2 regions of the Shewanella spartinae genome follow, and region 2 is predicted to be linked to the other one. Evidence: riboswitches for the same ligand, from Rfam matches in the RefSeq annotation. Region 2 holds a riboswitch; the other holds the start of a gene.

Region 1 (8,896 bases), 1.8 Mb from region 2:
TGCACCATTTCATCCAAGCTCGGGGTGATAAGCCCCGACATGCCGATGATATCTACCTTCTCGGCCTTGGCGACCTCTATGATCTTCTCGACCGGCACCATGACGCCGAGGTCCACCACCTCGTAGCCGTTACAGGCTAGCACCACGCCGACGATGTTCTTGCCTATGTCGTGCACGTCGCCTTTAACCGTCACCATGAGGATCTTGCCGTTGGATTCGCCCTCGACTTTTTCCGCCTCTATGTAGGGGTTGAGGTAGGCCACCGCCTTCTTCATCACCCGCGCCGATTTCACCACCTGTGGCAGGAACATCTTGCCCGAACCAAACAGGTCGCCGACCACGTTCATGCCATCCATCAGCGGGCCTTCGATCACATCCAGAGGACGGCTGGCCAGCTGGCGCGCCTCTTCTGTGTCCTGGTCGATAAAGTCGGTGATCCCCTTGACCAGTGCGTGTTCCAGCCGTTTGTTGACCGGCCAACTGCGCCACTCGAGATCTTCCTTCTTGGCGCCCGTGGCGCCGTCGCCACGGTACTGCTCGGCGATCTCCAGTAGCTGTTCTGTGTTGTTGGACCCTTCCACCGGGCAGGGCAGGTTCTGCACCACGGCCTCTACCCTGGCCTTAAGCTCGGGATCGATATCGTCATAGATCGCCAGCTGCCCGGCGTTGACTATGCCCATGTCCATCCCCGCATGAATGGCGTGATAGAGGAACACGGCGTGGATCGCCTCGCGCACCGGGTTGTTACCGCGGAAGGAGAAGGAGACGTTGGACACGCCGCCGGAGATCATCGCATGGGGCAGGGTACGCTTGATCTCGCGCGTCGCCTCGATGAAGTCCACCGCATAGTTGTCATGCTCGTCGATGCCGGTGGCGATGGCGAAGATGTTGGGGTCGAAGATAATATCTTCCGGTGGGAAGCCTACCTTATCCACCAATACTCTGTAGGCGCGGGTACAGATCTCTATCTTGCGTGCCATGGTATCGGCCTGGCCAACTTCGTCGAAGGCCATGATGATGGCCGCCGCGCCGTAGCGCTTCACTAGGGTGGCCTGCTCGATAAATTTGGCCTCGCCCTCCTTGAGGGAGATGGAGTTCACCACGCCCTTGCCCTGAATGCACTTGAGTCCGGCCTCGATCACCTCCCACTTGGAGGAATCGATCATGATGGGGACCCGGCTGATGTCGGGCTCGGAGGCGATAAGGTTGAGGAACTTCTGCATCACCTCGACGCCGTCCAGCATCCCCTCGTCCATGTTGATATCGATGATCTGGGCGCCGTTTTCCACCTGATCCCGAGCGACCGACAGCGCCTCTTCATATTCGCCTGTCTTGATAAGGCGTAGAAATTTTGCCGAGCCGGTGACATTGGTGCGCTCGCCCACGTTAACAAACAGCGAGTCGGCGTCTATGGTCAGCGGCTCAAGGCCCGACAGGCGACAGGCCACCGACAGATCCGGCAGCTCGCGGGCGCCGTGCTTGATGACGGCGGCGCGGATTGCCTTGATATGGTCTGGGGTGGTGCCGCAGCAGCCGCCGATAATGTTGAGCAGGCCTTCCTCGGCCCAGGGGCCGATCACCTCGGCCATCTGCTCTGGGGTCTCGTCATAGCCGCCAAATTCGTTGGGCAGGCCGGCGTTGGGGTGCGCCGACACATAACACTCGGCGATCTTCGACAGCTCCTCCACATAGGGGCGCAGCTCCTGCGGCCCCAGGGCGCAGTTGAGACCGATGGAGAGCGGTTTCACGTGGCGCAGCGAGTTGTAGAAGGCCTCAGTGGTCTGGCCCGTGAGGGTGCGGCCCGAGGCATCGGTAATGGTGCCCGAGATCATCACGGGCAGACGCTGGCCCAGCTGGTCAAACAGGGTTTCGATGGCAAACAGCGCCGCCTTGGCGTTGAGGGTATCGAAGATGGTCTCTACCATGATGATATCGGCGCCGCCCTCGATAAGGGCCTGGCTCGATTCGATATAGGCTTCCACAAGGTCATCGAAATGGATATTGCGATAGCCAGGATCGTTCACATCCGGGCTGATAGAGCAGGTGCGGTTGGTGGGGCCGAGAACCCCGGCCACATAGCATTGACGGCCGGTTTCGGCGGCCACCTCATCACAGGCGGTGCGGGCGAGTCGGGCGCCTTCAAGGTTGATCTCCCGTGACAGCTCCTGCATCTCATAGTCGGCCATGGCCACCTGGGTGGCGTTGAAGGTGTTGGTCTCTATGATGTCGGCGCCCGCCAGCAGGTAATCTCTGTGGATCTGCTTGATAAGCTCGGGTTGGGTCAGCACCAACAGGTCGTTGTTACCCTTGAGATCGCAGGGCCACTCGGCAAAGCGTTCGCCGCGAAAGTCGGCCTCCTCTAGCTTGTGGTTCTGGATCATGGTGCCCATGGCGCCGTCGAGGATCAAAATTTCCTTATTGAGCCGCGCGCGGATCGCGTCGTTAATCTGCCTTACGTTTCGAACAGGGGATTGGGTCGCCATAACTTTCACCTACTTCAACTGACCTATTGCCTAAACTGCCGCGTCTATCGATTTGACGTGCTATTTTTATTTTGGATGTATAAACGTATAGACGTCTATACTAATCGACTTATAATACCCAGGGCAAGTCTAAAGAGTATAGGGGAAGGTGCGAACAGGTCCCATCTGCTCTGCGTCGGCTTACAGACCTAGATGCAAGGCGTGGTTCGCAGCAAATGGCCCAAGTCCTTTGTAAGAAGCACAACACAGCAGATAGGCCTGTAAGCCACGCCCTTAGGGGCTTACACAGCAACCGGCTCTCTGCGTTATCTGACTTAGACAGGCCCCGGCATGCCCTGCGTCAGACGCCTTGAACGCCAATTGCTGTGTAAGCCAGAGTACCATGAGGACTTATTCGCAACTTCCCTAAGCTTAAATCTGGTTTGGCTTCGAGGAAGAATGCTGGTTAAGCCGCGTTCCCATGGCATAAGGCTCATGTCGCGAGAGTGGGTGAATCTGAAAGTTTTTCAATGCCTTATTTATCTTTCATTGCCAAGGGATACTTCCAGAGAGTATCCTGCTAACCATCTAGATTTTAAAGGTTTAATGCTGCAGTTATGACGCAAACGACACTCTATTTGATGCGCCACGGCGAATGTGAAGGCGGCAACCTGCTGCGCGGCCATAGCGATCAACCTCTCACCGAGATAGGCTTCGCCCAGATGCAGCTGGCCTATGCTAAGCTGCCCCAGGCGGTGGACAGGGTGATCAGCTCGCCGCTCAAACGTTGCCGCGTGTTTGCCGAACATCTGACGACTAAGAATCAGGTGAAGGTAGCCCTGGATGCCGGGCTCAAGGAGATCTACTTCGGCCGTTGGGATGGCCAGCCTATCCCTGAGCTGCATGCCGATCACGGTGAGGAGCTGAGTGCCTATTGGCGGGACCCTTGGGCCAATCCGCTGCCCGAGGGGGAGCCCATGGCTGATTTCGAGCGGCGTGTCGACGAGGTGGTCGAGCAACTTGTACATCAGCATAGCGGCGAGGCCTTGTTACTGATCACCCATGGCGGCGTGATACGTCACCTGATGGCCAAGGCCCTGGGGGTAGAGCGCGCCGTAGGCTTCTATACCCGGCTGAGTCTGGACTATGGCAGTGTGGTCAAGATAAGTCACTATCGCGACAAGGCGGGAGAGGGCTACTGGCGTCTGCACTGGCATGACGCCGAGTGAGTCTGGCCTTGTGTCGGCGGCAAAATTTAGCATAATAACCGGGCGCAGGGACCGCCTGCGCCGGGAGTATGGTGTCGAGATCGCCAAGGCGATAACTCGGACTTAATAGGGAATTGGGGAAGGCCCAGCGCCGCTAGCCCAAACTGTGCCCGCAACTGTGAGTGTGCCGCTAGGTCTAAGTCGACCGGTTGGCCACGAGTCAGGATACCTGCCTACTCTCTAACCACTATCTCAAGCGGGTGACTTGAGGGAGCCAATAGATGAAGAATACCTCGGGGCCGAGTCTGGCCCAAGGGAGAGGGCGCCTCGGCGCTGCTTCCCGGAGGGCGCGACCTTGAGCGCCCCTAGTCAGCCATCACAAACAGAATCACTCCTGTCTCACGGCGCCAGTGACGATGCAATTTTAGGTACAGACACAGGTGCTGGTGCAGCCATCGGCGATGGCGCCTGCGCGCGCCCAGCGCTGTCGGTACGGGATCTCAGCTGGCGCTGCGGCGAGCGCACCATCCTCTCTGGGGTCAAGTTGGATCTGCCAGAAGGCAAGATGCTGGGGATCATAGGCCCCAACGGCGCCGGCAAGTCCAGCCTGCTGCGCTGCCTCTATCGCTTCCTCACCCCAAGTAGTGGCGAGATCCAACTGTTTGGCCAGCCCATCGCCAGCCTGAGCGCCAGGGCCTTTGCCCGCGAGGTGGCCGTGGTGCTGCAAGACACGCCCCAGCATTTCGACATGACCACGGCCCAGCTGGTGGCATTGGGGCTTACGCCACACAAGGCCGCCTTCTCCATGACCACTAAGGCTGACCGCCTGGCGGTGAGTCAGGCCCTGGAGACAGTGGGGCTCAAGGATCGCGCCGGACAGACCTACGCCTCCCTGTCCGGGGGCGAGAAGCAGCGGGCGCTGATCGCCCGCGCCATAGTGCAGCAGCCTAAGCTGTTGATCCTCGATGAGCCCACCAATCACCTGGATATCCGCTATCAGATCCAGATCCTCGAGCTGCTCAAGGCCCTGGGGGTGACTGTGGTGATTTCGATTCACGACCTCAATCTCGCCAGCGCCCTTTGCGATCAACTTTTGCTGCTGGACCAGGGTAAGGCCGTGGCCCAGGGCTCGCCCAAACAGGTGCTGAGCGAGGCGCAGATCGCCAGGGTATTCGGCGTCTGCTGTCAGGTATCGCCCCATCCACAGCACGGCAACCCGCAGATTAACTATTTCTATGGCTATCACCTTCAAGATGGCGGGCATAGTACTCAGCACGGCAATGGCTTGGGTGACCAGGCCTTTGAGGCGAAGGAGGCTAACCATGATGAGCGCTAGCCTGAGTCTGGGAAGAGGCTATAGCCCGCAACAGTACCTGGCCTTCGTCTGTCTGGGATTGTTGACCCTGGCGACTCCTGTGTTGGCGGTGAGCTTCGGCGCGGCGCAGATAGGCGTCGCCGAGGTGCTTGAGGTGCTGCTGGCCAAGCTGAGCGGCGCCGATCCCGGCGGCGTGACCGCAAGAATATTGATTGAGCTGCGCCTGCCGCGCATCTTGCTGGCCTTCATCGCCGGCTTCGGCCTGGCCCTGGCGGGCGCCGTGTTGCAGACGGTGACTCGCAATCCCCTGGCCGACCCCTATCTGTTTGGCATCTCATCGGGCGCCAGTCTGGGGGCGGTTGTGGTGATCACCCTGCTGGGCGGTGTCGGCGGCACTTTGGCCAGTGTCGGCCTGCCGCTCGGCGCCTTTATCGGCGCCAGCCTGGCGGTGCTCATGGTGCTGGCCCTGTGCGGGCGGGATTTGAACACCCAGATAGAGCGCATGTTGCTCTCCGGGGTGGCGATCTCCTTCCTGTTTGGGGCGCTGGCCAGCCTGATGCTCTATTTCTCCGGGCCGCAATCGGCCGCCTCTGTGCTGTTCTGGAGCCTGGGCAGCTTTGCTAAGGCGAGCTGGCAGATGCTCTGGCTGCCCTGGCTGCTGGTGTTGGCGGCGAGCGCCATTTTGCTGCTGCTCAAGCGGCAGATCCTCGCCATTCAGGCGGGGGATGAGACCGCCCACACCCTGGGCATTCGGGTGCAGCGCCTGCGTCTCGTCAGCCTGCTGCTCTGCTCGCTGATCACCGCCGTCCTGGTGGCCAACTGTGGCGGCATCGGCTTCGTCGGCCTGATGGTGCCCCACATGGTGCGCCTATTGCTGCCCGGGCGTTTCGCCCTGCTGCTGACGGCCTTGGTGGGCGGCCTGTTTATGATCTGGGTGGATGTGCTGGCGCGCTGCCTGCTCAGCTATCAGGAGCTGCCGGTGGGGATCATTACGGCTGTGATAGGCAGCCTCTTCTTTCTGTTTATCCTGGGCGGTAAGCGTAGCAACTAGCCTAGGTTCCCTATGCATCGAAGGAAAGGTGCATTGAAGGAAAGGTGTATCGAAGAAAGGTGCATGGAAGGAGAGAGCATTGAAGGCAAAGCGTATTGAACTATGCCTGCTAAGAAGGCGTGGATTGCAATGAATCGAGAACGAGGGCGAGCGATATGAGGTACCAGTATGTTTGAAGTCACTGAGGTAAGTAGCGAGTTCGATGCCAAGATCCAGCAGAAGATAGACACTAAGACCAAGCCCCTCGGCGCCTTGGGCGCGCTCGAGACCCTGGCGATGACTATCGCCCGGGTGCTGGGTCCAGACAAGCCGCAGATCGTCAAACCAACCCTCTTGGTGTTTGCCGGCGATCACGGCATCGCCGCCTCCGGGGTCTCCATCGCGCCTAGCGAGGTGACTACCCAGATGGTGATGAATTTCCTCAAGGGCGGCGCGGCCATCAATCTGTTCTGTGCCCAGGGAGGGATCACCATGGAGGTGATCGACTGCGGCATCGCCCAGGAGATCCATGATCAACCTAAGCTTATCAACCACAGGTTGGGGGCTGGCACAGGTGCGATTCATCGCGAGCCCGCCATGACCCTGGGCGCGGTCAAGCAGGGCTTCGCCATGGCCAGGGAGCGGGTCGCGCTGCATCACGGCCGCGGCTGTAACCTAATAGCCTTCGGCGAGATGGGCATAGGCAACACCAGCTCGGCGGCGGCCATCATGGCGGCGCTGATGGGGCGCGAGGCGGCCGAGTGTGTCGGTCGGGGCACTGGCATAGATGCCGCCACCTTGGCACGCAAACAGCTGCTGGTGGAGCAGGCGCTGTTTTTGCACCGTGAGCAACTAGGAGATCCCTATGGCGTATTGGCCTGCCTGGGTGGCTTCGAGATAGTGCAGATGACCGGCGCCATACTGGCGGCGGCAGAGCTGAAGATGCTGGTGCTGATCGACGGCTTCATCGCCACGGCGGCGGCCCTGGCAGCGGTGACCATAGCGCCCCACGCCCGGGACTATATGATCTTCGCCCACGAGTCCTGCGAGCGCGGCCACAAACTGATGCTGGAGCATCTCAATGCCCAGCCGCTCTTGTCCCTCGGACTGCGTCTCGGTGAGGGAACCGGGGCGGCGCTGGCTGTGCCTCTGGTGCAGGCGGCGGCCAAGTTTTACAACGAGATGGCCTCCCTCGAAGAGATGGGCATTTCGATTTAGCGGCAATAGCAATCTAAGGATCAAAAAGGGAAAGCGCGACGATGTTTGCCAGAGAGTTAAACCTGTTTTTTATCGCCATGGGCTTCTTTACCCGGATCCCCATGCCGACCTGGGTGAAGGTCGACAATGAGCGGCTCAATCAGGCCAGCCGTTACTTCGCCCTGGTCGGCGTGCTTGTCGGTGGCCTCTGCGCCCTGGTCTATAGCCTGGCGACTCAGGTATTGCCCATCAGCGTCGCCATCTTACTCGCCATGGTGGCCGGGCTGCTGCTCACCGGCGGCTTCCACGAGGATGGCCTAGCGGATACCGCCGACGGGTTCGGTGGCGGCTGGCAGGTGCAGGATAAGCTCACCATAATGAAAGACTCGCGTGTCGGCACCTATGGGGTGCTGGCCCTAGTGATGAGCCTGCTGTTTAAGTTTGTGCTGCTCAGTGAAATTGCCCTGTTCGATGGCGATCTCGTGATGGCAGCCTTGGTGGTGGGCCACTGCCTGAGCCGTATGGTGGCGGCCTCACTCATCTTCACCGAGACCTATGTTCGGGATGACGACAGCAGCAAGAGCAAGCCTCTGGCCCAGTCGCAGACCCCAAATGAGCTCGGCATTTTGCTGCTGACCGGCATCCTCACCCTCTGGCTCAGCGGTATCGCCTCGGCGCTCTCGCTCTGTTTGGTGTTGCTGGCGGCCCGCCAGCTGCTGGTACGCAGTTATCGCCGTCAGATCGGCGGTTATACAGGCGATGTGCTGGGGGCGACCCAGCAGGTGATCGAGCTGCTCTGTTACCTGTTTATCCTGGTGATCAGCCTATGATACACCTGGTTCTAGGCGGCGCCCGCAGTGGCAAGTCTCGCCATGGCCTTTCCTTGGTGGCCGATTATGTGGCCAAGGGTTATGAGTGCCTGTTTGTGGCCACCGCCCAGGGGCTGGATGAGGAGATGCGCGCGCGCATCGCCCGACACCAGGATGAGCGCCGTGAGGATGGTTTGCCCTGGCAGACCCTGGAGTGTCCGCTACACTTGAGTGCCTGTATCGAAACTCACGCCAGGGAGAAGCGGGTAATCCTAGTCGATTGCCTCACCCTCTGGCTCACCAATCAGCTGCTTGAGGGGGATGACTGGCCGGCGGCCAAGGCGGCGCTGCTGCGCGCCTTGGAAACGGCGCCAGGGGCTGTCGTGCTGATCAGCAATGAGGTGGGCTGTGGCGTGGTACCGGCCGACCCCTTGAGTCGACGATTTGTCGACGAGGCGGGCTGGCTGCATCAGGCAATCGCTCAGCGAGCCCAGCAGGTGGTCTTGGTCACCGCGGGTCTGCCGCTGATCCTCAAGGATGAGACGAGCTAGGGCGCCAGGGAATAGGAAGCAAAGTAATGACACCAGATAACTTAAGTAATCAGCGAAACCAGAGTAAACAGTGCAAGCAGGGCAATAGCAATCAAGAGGCGAGTGGCAATATCTTGATGGTGCAGGGCACCACCTCGGATGCGGGTAAGAGCACCCTGGTGGCGGGCCTGTGCCGCTATTTCGCCCGTCAGGGGCGCAGGGTGGCGCCCTTCAAGCCGCAAAACATGGCGCTCAACAGCGCGGTGACCCTTGACGGCGGTGAGATAGGCCGTGCCCAGGCGCTGCAGGCCGAGGCCTGTTACCTTGCGCCCCACACAGACTTCA
Region 2 (8,896 bases):
TTAGTGATTCACACTGCAAATGGCCGCAGATTGTTATCGGTTTGTCGGCTATCTTTGTTTGCTATCTGGGTGTCGCAGCATTGAGGATGAGGTAGATAAAATGGATTTTTCACTACAGGTATTCACTCCGGCGTTGGCCAAAAGGCTGGTGCTCGCTCTGCCGCTGTTCGCACAGCCCTTGGACGCGACCGCCACCGAGCTGGCACAGATGTCATCACAGGCCCATGTTCAGCCCAGTCAATTGACGATCTTCAAGCAGAACCTTGGCCTGCATTTCCCCGCCAACTGGCGCCTGGCCTACAGTGAGCAGCGTGGCGATATGTTTTCGGCCGAGTTTGTACCCGCCCAGGAGCTGCTGGCCCATTGGTCGTCGCTCTACTGCGTGCAGGGGTTTAAGGGGATGGCGCAGCGTATCGACCCCGAGGCTTTTCTCGACGGTTTTGCCGATCAGTATCGCCATACCTGCGAAGGTGAGATGCAATACCAGAAACTGGGCGCCAGAGATCTCAGCGGTAAGGCGAGCTATAGCGCCATGTTGACCTGCGATAAGATGCCGCAGACCCACAGAGGCGAGCAGGGCATAGATAAGCCCGTCGGCGAGATAGGTCACTATACGGTTATTGCCGGCAAGGAAGATCTGTTCCTGCTGCATCAATCGGCGCGGGGCGAGGCCTTGTTATCCCTCTCCTCCCTTAAGATAGCGCCGCCCGTCGAGCGTATCGCCGATGTGTCGGGCCTGAGATAACGCCTGCTTGACACTTGCTTGCGACGCTGCTTTAGTCAGGGTTAACAATGGCCGCATTTGTGGTTGTTTTTAGGCCAATTTGTTGTCATGTTAGTCAAGTTTTAGGCGCTCGCCCTTGTCCTTACCGGGAGCTTTCTCGGCAAGGCGCGGCGAGTTCTCACTCCTTCAGACATGATTAACGGGCCATAATGAAAAATAATACTCTGCTCCCCCTCGCCGCATTGACGGCTATGCTCTTGTCGCCATCCCTGTTTGCCAATGATGTGACAGTGATCCATGCCGGCACCCTGCTGGCCGACCCGGCCGCCAAGCCGCTCAGCGAACAGACCCTGGTGATCACCGACGGTAAGATTAGCCAGGTTGCCCCCGGTTACCTGAGCGTCGAGACAGTCGCGCCCGGCGCTATGTATGTGGATCTCAAGCAGGGCTTTGTGATGCCGGGTCTGATGGATATGCATGTGCATCTACAAGGCGAGCTGGGGCCCAAGAATGATAGCCAGCGCCTTAGGATGTCAGACGCCGATGTGGCGATGCAGAGCGCCTATTTCGCCAATAAGACCCTGATGGCGGGCTTTACCACGGTTAGGGACCTCGGCGCCAAGCCGGAGCAGATGTATGCCCTGCGCGATGCCATTGCTAAGGGGTGGGTAGACGGGCCGCGCATCATCGCTTCGGGCGGGGTGTCGGTGACCGGCGGCCATGGCGATGTGGATGGCATGAGCCCAGATCTGCTGGATAAGTTCACCACTAAGACCATCTGCGACGGCCCCTATGATTGTCGCCGCGCCACCCGCCGCGCCATCAAGTTTGGCGCCGATGTCATCAAGATCACCTCTACCGGTGGCGTCTTGTCGGATACCGACACGGGCACGGGCCAGCAGATGAACGACGATGAGATCAAAGAAATTGTGGCGACGGCCCATGCCCTGGGGCGTAAGGTGGCCAGCCATGCCCATGCGACAGAGGGGATCAACGCCGCCCTGCGCGCCGGGGTCGATAGCATAGAGCACGGCAGCTACGCCGATAAGGAGAGCATCAAGCTACTCAAGAAGAATGGCGCCTTCCTGGTGCCCACCCTGTTGGCGGGCGATACCGTGGTGCATATGGCCAAGGAGTCTGACTTCATGTCGCCGGCCATCAAGCAGAAGGCGGTGCGAGTGGGCGCCGATATGACGGCTAACTTTACCCGCGCCTATAAGGCCGGGGTCAAGATTGCCTATGGTACCGACAGCGGCGTCTCGGCCCACGGCACCAATGCGCGGGAGGCCGTGTTGATGAATCAGGCGGGCATGAGCAATAAAGATGTGCTGATCTCGGCCACCATCAATGGCGCCGAGCTAGTGAATATGTCAGATAGCCTGGGCACCCTGAGTGTCGGCAAGCAGGCCGATATTATCGCCACCCAGGGCAACCCGCTGGAGGATATCTCGGCCCTGCTGGATGTGGGATTCGTGATGAAAGGTGGCAAGGTGGTGAAGTCGCGCCTGTGAGTGAAAAAAGATTGTCATTAAAATTCAATTTATATTTTTTAAACTATTGATATATTATGACACTTATCCAATAGGGGGCTTAGGAATGGCCCCCTCTTTTATTGGAGTTTTTCAGTCAATTTACGTAAACAAAGGGAACTATATGGAATATTTTATTGGTGCGTTGAAGAAGTTTGCTGATTTCACCGGTCGTGCTCGTCGCAAAGAATTTTGGATGTTTACCCTGTTCTACATCATCTTCTATGCCGTGGCGGCAACCATAGATGTGGTGACAGGTCTGTATATGCTGAGCGGTATCTTCTCGCTGGCACTGCTTATCCCAACTCTCGCTATCTCGGCAAGACGCCTACACGACACCGGCCGTTCGGGCTGGTGGCAGTTGATCGGTCTGATCCCGCTTATCGGTGCTATCGTGCTGATCGTCTTCTATGTACAAGACAGCGTTGAAGGCAATGAATATGGTGAAAACCCTAAGGCTTTGGCCGAGGCGTAACTTTCCCCTATCTGCGATGAAGGAGGCTTAGGCCTCCTTTGTTGTTTTTAGGGAGTAATGCTGCTCTTGGGTGAAGATGCCGATTCGGGCCATCATGGGAGTATTAGACATTTATACGTGTAGACGTCTATAATGCCCGCGTTCTGTCACAGTAGCCGGGAGAGAGCCTCTCCTCAACGCCGCGGGTAAATCGCGGCTTGCCATGAGACAGAGCGTGACCTAATTTAGTCAACCTTATGTGGTGCCCTAGCCAAAATGGCGCAAGGGATAATCGGGAAGCCAGTGAGAATCTGGCACTGCCCCCGCAACGGTGATAGGTGAGAGCTGGGTGCGCCGTGCCTTTAATATCATGGCGTTAAAAAAATCTATGCTCGTCGTTTAAACCCTTTGTTTAGACTTAGCCTCAGTCCGGAGACCGGCCCTTAAGGTGATTTTGAGATTTCGGCGGGCAGATCTCGAAATGCGACCCTGGCGGTTTGATGGACTGCGCCCAGTCGTGACGCCTTGCCCTGTTTCCCTTTTAGGAGTTAAAGGAAAATGGGTACACAACCTAGTAAAATTGCGCTACTGCTTGGCGCCTGTCTGGCCGGAAGCTTTCCTGCCTTAGCGGAAAGTTCGGGCACCCCAGGGCCTGTGGATGAAACTATCACGGTTATCGGCCGCAGCGAAAACACCCCTATCAATATCGCGGCTAACGTCAATGTGATCGACGCCGCCGCCATCGAGCTCAGCGGTGCCACCAACCTCACCGATTTGCTGCGCGGACAGAGCGGTATTCAGGTCTCAGATTCAAACTCGGGCGCCGTATTTGCTATGCGCGGTTTCAGTGCCAGTCAGGCGGTCAACAACACCTTGATCCTGCTCGATGGTCGTCGCCTCAACAATATCGATATCGCCGCGCCGAGCATCGGCGCCATCGGGCTCAATCAGGTGGAGCGAGTCGAGATCCTCTCTGGCAGCGCCGGTGTACTCTATGGTGACCAGGCGGTTGGCGGGGTGATCAACATTATCACCAAGGCGCCGAAAGATAACGGCGGCAGCCTGCAGCTCTCCGGCGGTAGCTTTGACACCTTTGAGGCTAAGGCCGAGGGCTCGGTCGCCATCAACGACAACTGGCGCCTCTATGGCGCGGCCAACCACCTCAAGAGCGATAACTATCGCGATCACAATGCCAGCAAGACCAGCTCTGTGCTGGGGCGACTGCAGTATGACGATGAGGTGCAGCAGTTCTTCGCCGAGGCGAGTCACTATGACAACCACCGCGAACTCGCTGCTGCGCTGAATGATGATCAGCTCAAGCAAAACCCAAGACAAATGGGTGATCTGAAGCAGGGCGATCTCTTTATCGATGCCTACCTGCATGAGATGACCACGGCGGCCCGCACCGGCTATCAGCGCCAGCTGAATGAGGCCTGGTCGTTGGGCGCCGACCTTAACTACAGCGACACCCTAACAACAGGGCTAAGCACCTGGAACACAAGCCGCCGCGATACCCGCTCCCTGCTCGAGTTTAAGCCTAAGGCTGTGGCTAACATCAAGACGGATAACGGCGAGCTTAAGCTGGTGACCGGTCTGGATCTTAGCCGCGGCGAGGCGACATTTAGTAATCGCAGCAATGTGCAGAAGCTGGCCAGCGCCTATGTGCAGGCGACCGTGCCCCTCACCGAGAGTTTTAGCTATGTGGTGGGCGGTCGTTACGCCGAGGTGACAGATGAGCTGGTGGACGCCAGTGCGTACCCTAATGGGATAGATCTGGATCAGGATGCCCATGCCTTCGAGCTTGGCATCAACTATCGCCCGAGCCAGCAACATAGATTCTACCTGCGGGCCGACGATAACTTCCGTTTCGCCAAGGTGGATGAGCAGGCCTATACCCCGGCTAGCATTCAGGGACTCAAGCCGCAGACGGGTCGCTCCTACGAGGCGGGCTGGGATCTGCTGCTCGAGCGTAATACCCTGCGCCTGAGTGCCTATCGTCTGGATCTCGAAGATGAGATCGTCTTCGACCCCAGCGCCGAGACGCCTGTCGGTGGTAGTTTTCCCGGCGCCAACGTGAACGCCGATGCCTCGCGCCGTTATGGGGTGAGCGCAGACTGGGATTGGCAGGCGACTCAGGATCTACTGCTTGGGCTTGAATATAACTACATAGACGCCGAGTTTACCGAAGGGGCTAACGAGGGTAAGGCGCTCTCCTGGGTGGCCAAGAACTCAGGTCGTGGCTATGTCAGCTACGATGTATATGAGCATCTGCAGCTCTTCGCCGAGGCGGTCTACACCGGTGAGCGTTACATGGAGGGTGATAATGCCAACCAGGGCGATAAGCTCGATGCCTATACCCTGGCGAACATCGCCATCAACTATAGCCGCGATGCCTGGCTGGCCAGCCTGCGGGTCGATAACCTGCTGGACAAGGAGTATGTCAGCTCAGGGTATTTCAGCACCTGGGGTAGCGGTTATTACCCTGGCACAGGCCGGGCGCTGCGCCTGACCGCCAGCTACCGCTTCTAACGCGGCTTTAGCCTTAAGAGCCAGTCAGATCTGACTGGCTTTTTTATTGCCTGCTGTTCATCATAGGGCATAGATCATTTGGGAGTCTGTGGGATGAAATTTAAGTGGCTGCTCTTGCCCGTTATCTTGATCTTGGCCATCATCTTCTGGCCAAGTGGCGGGCCCTCACTTGCTCCCTTGCCGGGGAGTGCCAGGATCCTTGCCTTTGGCGATAGCCTGACTCAGGGCGTGGGAGCCAGCCCAGGCATGGATTATCCTGCGCAGCTGCAAGCAATAAGCGGACGCGAGGTGATCAACGCCGGCATCTCGGGGGAGACCACATCCCAGGGCCGCGAGCGCTTCGCCCGAGTACTGGATGAGACGGCGCCGGATCTCATCATCTTGCTCGAGGGGGGCAATGATTTTCTGCGTAATGGCAGCGCGGCGCAGGTCGAGGCCAACCTTTCTGCCATGCTGGCACAGGCCCACCGGCGCGATATTCCTGTTGTGTTGATCGGTGTGCCCCAGAAGAGTATCTGGCTAGAAACCGCGCCCCTGTATGGGCAGCTGGCCGCGCAATATCAGCCGCTATTTATTGAGGATTTTCTGACAGAACTGCTAAAATTATCAGAGGTAAAATCTGATGCGATTCACCTCAACGATGAAGGCTATCGTCGTCTCGCCGAGCACCTATATCAGCGTCTGCAACAGGCAGGTGCCCTATAGCTAAAATGGCCCTGGCAGTAGCCAGTCAATGGGCGTCACCCCTTGGTTAAGTGGCGGAATTTTGTCGCTTATCTTTCGTCCATTATAGGCTGAAAGCTCAAGCGTGAGTGGCAAGATGAATTTATTTAGGTTAATGTCCGTTTTTACCCCAAATCGACTTGACCCAGACAGTCGTTTTATGGGTAAATTCTCGGATAACAAATGGCGCCGTGCCAATAATAAATCAGGTTAATAACTTCTCATGACAGATCTTGAGCATCAGGTATTCACTCAAGTACGCGCAATTATTGCCAATGAAGAACAGGTTATCGGACGACGGGGGATTCTGATCCCGCTGAAGAAAGCCATTATTGCCGATGGCGATATCCGCAATGTGATCGATATAGTCTCTTCCGATCCCGCGTTGGCGGCACATCTGCTATGGCGCAGCAACTCGGCGGCTAACGCCAGCGTGTCATCGAAGAACCGTTCATTGAAAGATGCCCTGGTGCGCCTGGGCCAGGTCAATATCTACCGTTATGCCTTCACCTTTTACCTCAAGGAGCGTCTCGACGAGCTGCCACAGCCCTACAAGAAGCTGGTATACGGCTACTGGGCGCTCACCGAGAGCATCGCTACAGACGCCGTGGATAGCCTGCATCATATGGAAGGGGTGAACATCAATCCCGATGAGGTGCAGACCCTGGCGCTGTTTAGTGTGTTTGGCGAGATCATCGCCCTGACAGCCTTCGCCTACCTGAATGCCGAGTCGGAGCAGTCGTTCCCGCTCTCTATCATCAAGTCGCTGATCGATAATCAGAAGCAGACGCTGACCCTTGAGGCATTCGAGTCATTAGGCCTGGATGAGGAACTCAGAGAAGAGTTTATGATCGCCCATAACCTACGTCAGACTCGCAATCCAGACTCTCCGGGTCTGGTGCTGCGCAGAGTGCTATCCATGCGCAATCAACTGCTCAACCCGCTCTAGGGCATTCGACCTGACAAAAGAAAACCTGCCGAGTGCAGGTTTTTTTGTGCCTTAATTTTAGCTTTTCTGAAATTGCGCCTTTAGTGCCCCTGACGCTCCAGCCCCTCAGAGGTCACCAGATTGAGCCACTGCTGGGCGAGACGGGCGCTGCTGCCATTGCTGCGATAGGCGCCAAAGAGTGGGCGTCTGAGCCCTTCTGAACCCAATTTTACCGCCTTGAGCGACAGGCCGTGGGCCTCGTTGATCGACCAACTCGGCAGGGCGGAGACCCCATCTTTGCAGGCGATGCGTTGCAGCAACATGGCGGTGAGATCGCAGCGGATTTGCTTGGCAACCGGCACGCCCGCAGGCTCCATGAAGTGGCGATAGATATCCAGCCTGTCTAGTGGCACTGGGTAGGTGAGCAGGGTCTGATCCTTAAGCTGCGCCGCCGTGACATAGGGGAGCTCGGCCAACGGATGATCCGCGGCGACCAGGAGTTTGACCTCGAAATCGAACAGGTGCTGATAGGCGATATCATGGTCGGGAATAGGGTCAGAGGTGAGCACCACATCCAGCTGTCCCTGCTTGAGCGCGGTCAGCGAGTCGAACAGGTGGCGGCTCGACAGCTCTAAGTTGGTGTGAGGAAAGCTGGCATTAAACTGCTCGATCACCGGCATCAGCCAACGAAAACAGCTGTGGCATTCGATACCCACAAAGAGATCTCTCGCCTCGCTGCCCAGGCCATTCTTGAGATCGATTTCGGTTTCTATCACCTTAGGCAAGATCTCCTCGGCCAGATTGAGCAACCGCGCGCCCTCCTGAGTAAAGGAGAGGGGTTTACTCTTACGCACGAAAATCGCCGAGTTGATGCGGGTCTCCAGTTCCTTGATCTGGTGGGATAAGGCCGACTGGGTGACAAAGCGCTTCTTGGCTGCGCCCGCGAGACTGCCGCTCTCTTTCAGGGCGACCAATGTACGTAAATGCCTAAGCTCTATCATTTTTACCTCACATGAATTTGGCTCATGTTGCTCGTGAAATCAATTCGATTGCGAGACAACAGACTAGCACAATAAACTTCTAGACGTCCAGACGCCTGTTTTAGTTTGTTGTGCAATTTCAGTTCTCAAACCTGTATTGCGATGACAGCGAAGGGCGCTAACCATGAATTTCGCTCATCTTAATGCAAAAGGTATACAATATGCAAACTCTAGATATCGCTTCATTAGGCTTTCCCCGCATCGGCCGTCAACGGGAACTCAAATTTGCCCTGGAAAAATATTGGCGTGGTGAGATAGACCAATCGCAGCTGCAATCGCTCGCCAGCGAGCTGCGCAGAACCCATTGGCAGTGGCAGCAGGTGGCGGGGGTGAAGCAAGTGCCGGTTGGGGACTTTGCCTTCTACGATCAGGTGCTGACCCTGAGCGCTACCATCAATGCCATCCCGGCGCGCCATCGCAGCGGCGAGCAGGTGGATCTCGATACCCTGTTTCGAGTGGCCCGTGGCCGCGCCCCCACGGGGGAGGCGAGCCGTGCCGCCCAGATGAAGAAATACTTCAACACCAACTATCACTACATAGTGCCCGAGCTCACGGCGGGTCAGCGCTTCGAGATAGCCTATGAGCAGCTGTTCGACGAGGTGGCCGAGGCTAAATCCCTGGGGCATCAGCCTAAGCCGGTATTGCTTGGCCCGGTCAGCTACCTCTATCTTGCCAAGTGCGAGGGCGAGCCCTTCGACAAGCTGAGCCTGCTGCCCAACTTGCTCGAGGCCTACCAGGCGATTCTGGCGCGATTTGCCGATCAAGGCGTGACCTGGGTGCAGCTCGACGAGCCTATCTTAGCGCTGGAGCTAGATGATGACTGGCTGGCGGCCTTCGAGCCGGCATACAAAGAACTCAGTGGCCTGGGGGTTAAGCTGCTGCTAGCCAGTTACTATGGCTCTGTGGCCCATCATCATGAGTTGATTAAGGATCTCGTAGTCGATGGCCTGCATCTGGATCTGGTGAGCG

The links. Region 2 has a riboswitch for cobalamin ahead of K0I31_RS15600 (TonB-dependent receptor). Riboswitches for the same ligand answer to the same signal wherever they lie in the genome.
Region 1: linked by a shared signal. The riboswitch ahead of K0I31_RS03625 (ABC transporter ATP-binding protein) and the one ahead of K0I31_RS15600 (TonB-dependent receptor) in region 2 are both predicted to bind cobalamin.

Annotation. Positions count from the first base shown of each region.
Region 1 is NZ_CP080418.1:805,873-814,768, forward strand. It holds gene metH (methionine synthase) at 1-2,483, opposite strand, end outside; gene K0I31_RS03620 (histidine phosphatase family protein) at 3,080-3,691, shown strand; cobalamin riboswitch at 3,743-3,921, shown strand; gene K0I31_RS03625 (ABC transporter ATP-binding protein) at 4,125-5,006, shown strand; gene K0I31_RS03630 (FecCD family ABC transporter permease) at 4,993-6,036, shown strand; gene cobT (nicotinate-nucleotide--dimethylbenzimidazole phosphoribosyltransferase) at 6,205-7,233, shown strand; gene K0I31_RS03640 (adenosylcobinamide-GDP ribazoletransferase) at 7,275-8,042, shown strand; gene cobU (bifunctional adenosylcobinamide kinase/adenosylcobinamide-phosphate guanylyltransferase) at 8,039-8,572, shown strand; gene K0I31_RS03650 (cobyric acid synthase) at 8,599-8,896, shown strand, end outside.
Region 2 is NZ_CP080418.1:3,585,598-3,594,493, reverse strand. It holds gene K0I31_RS15615 (hypothetical protein) at 101-745, shown strand; gene K0I31_RS15610 (metal-dependent hydrolase family protein) at 934-2,235, shown strand; gene K0I31_RS15605 (DUF805 domain-containing protein) at 2,378-2,728, shown strand; cobalamin riboswitch at 2,950-3,166, shown strand; gene K0I31_RS15600 (TonB-dependent receptor) at 3,266-5,236, shown strand; gene K0I31_RS15595 (arylesterase) at 5,330-5,941, shown strand; gene K0I31_RS15590 (HDOD domain-containing protein) at 6,183-6,908, shown strand; gene K0I31_RS15585 (LysR family transcriptional regulator) at 6,989-7,888, opposite strand; gene metE (5-methyltetrahydropteroyltriglutamate--homocysteine S-methyltransferase) at 8,089-8,896, shown strand, end outside.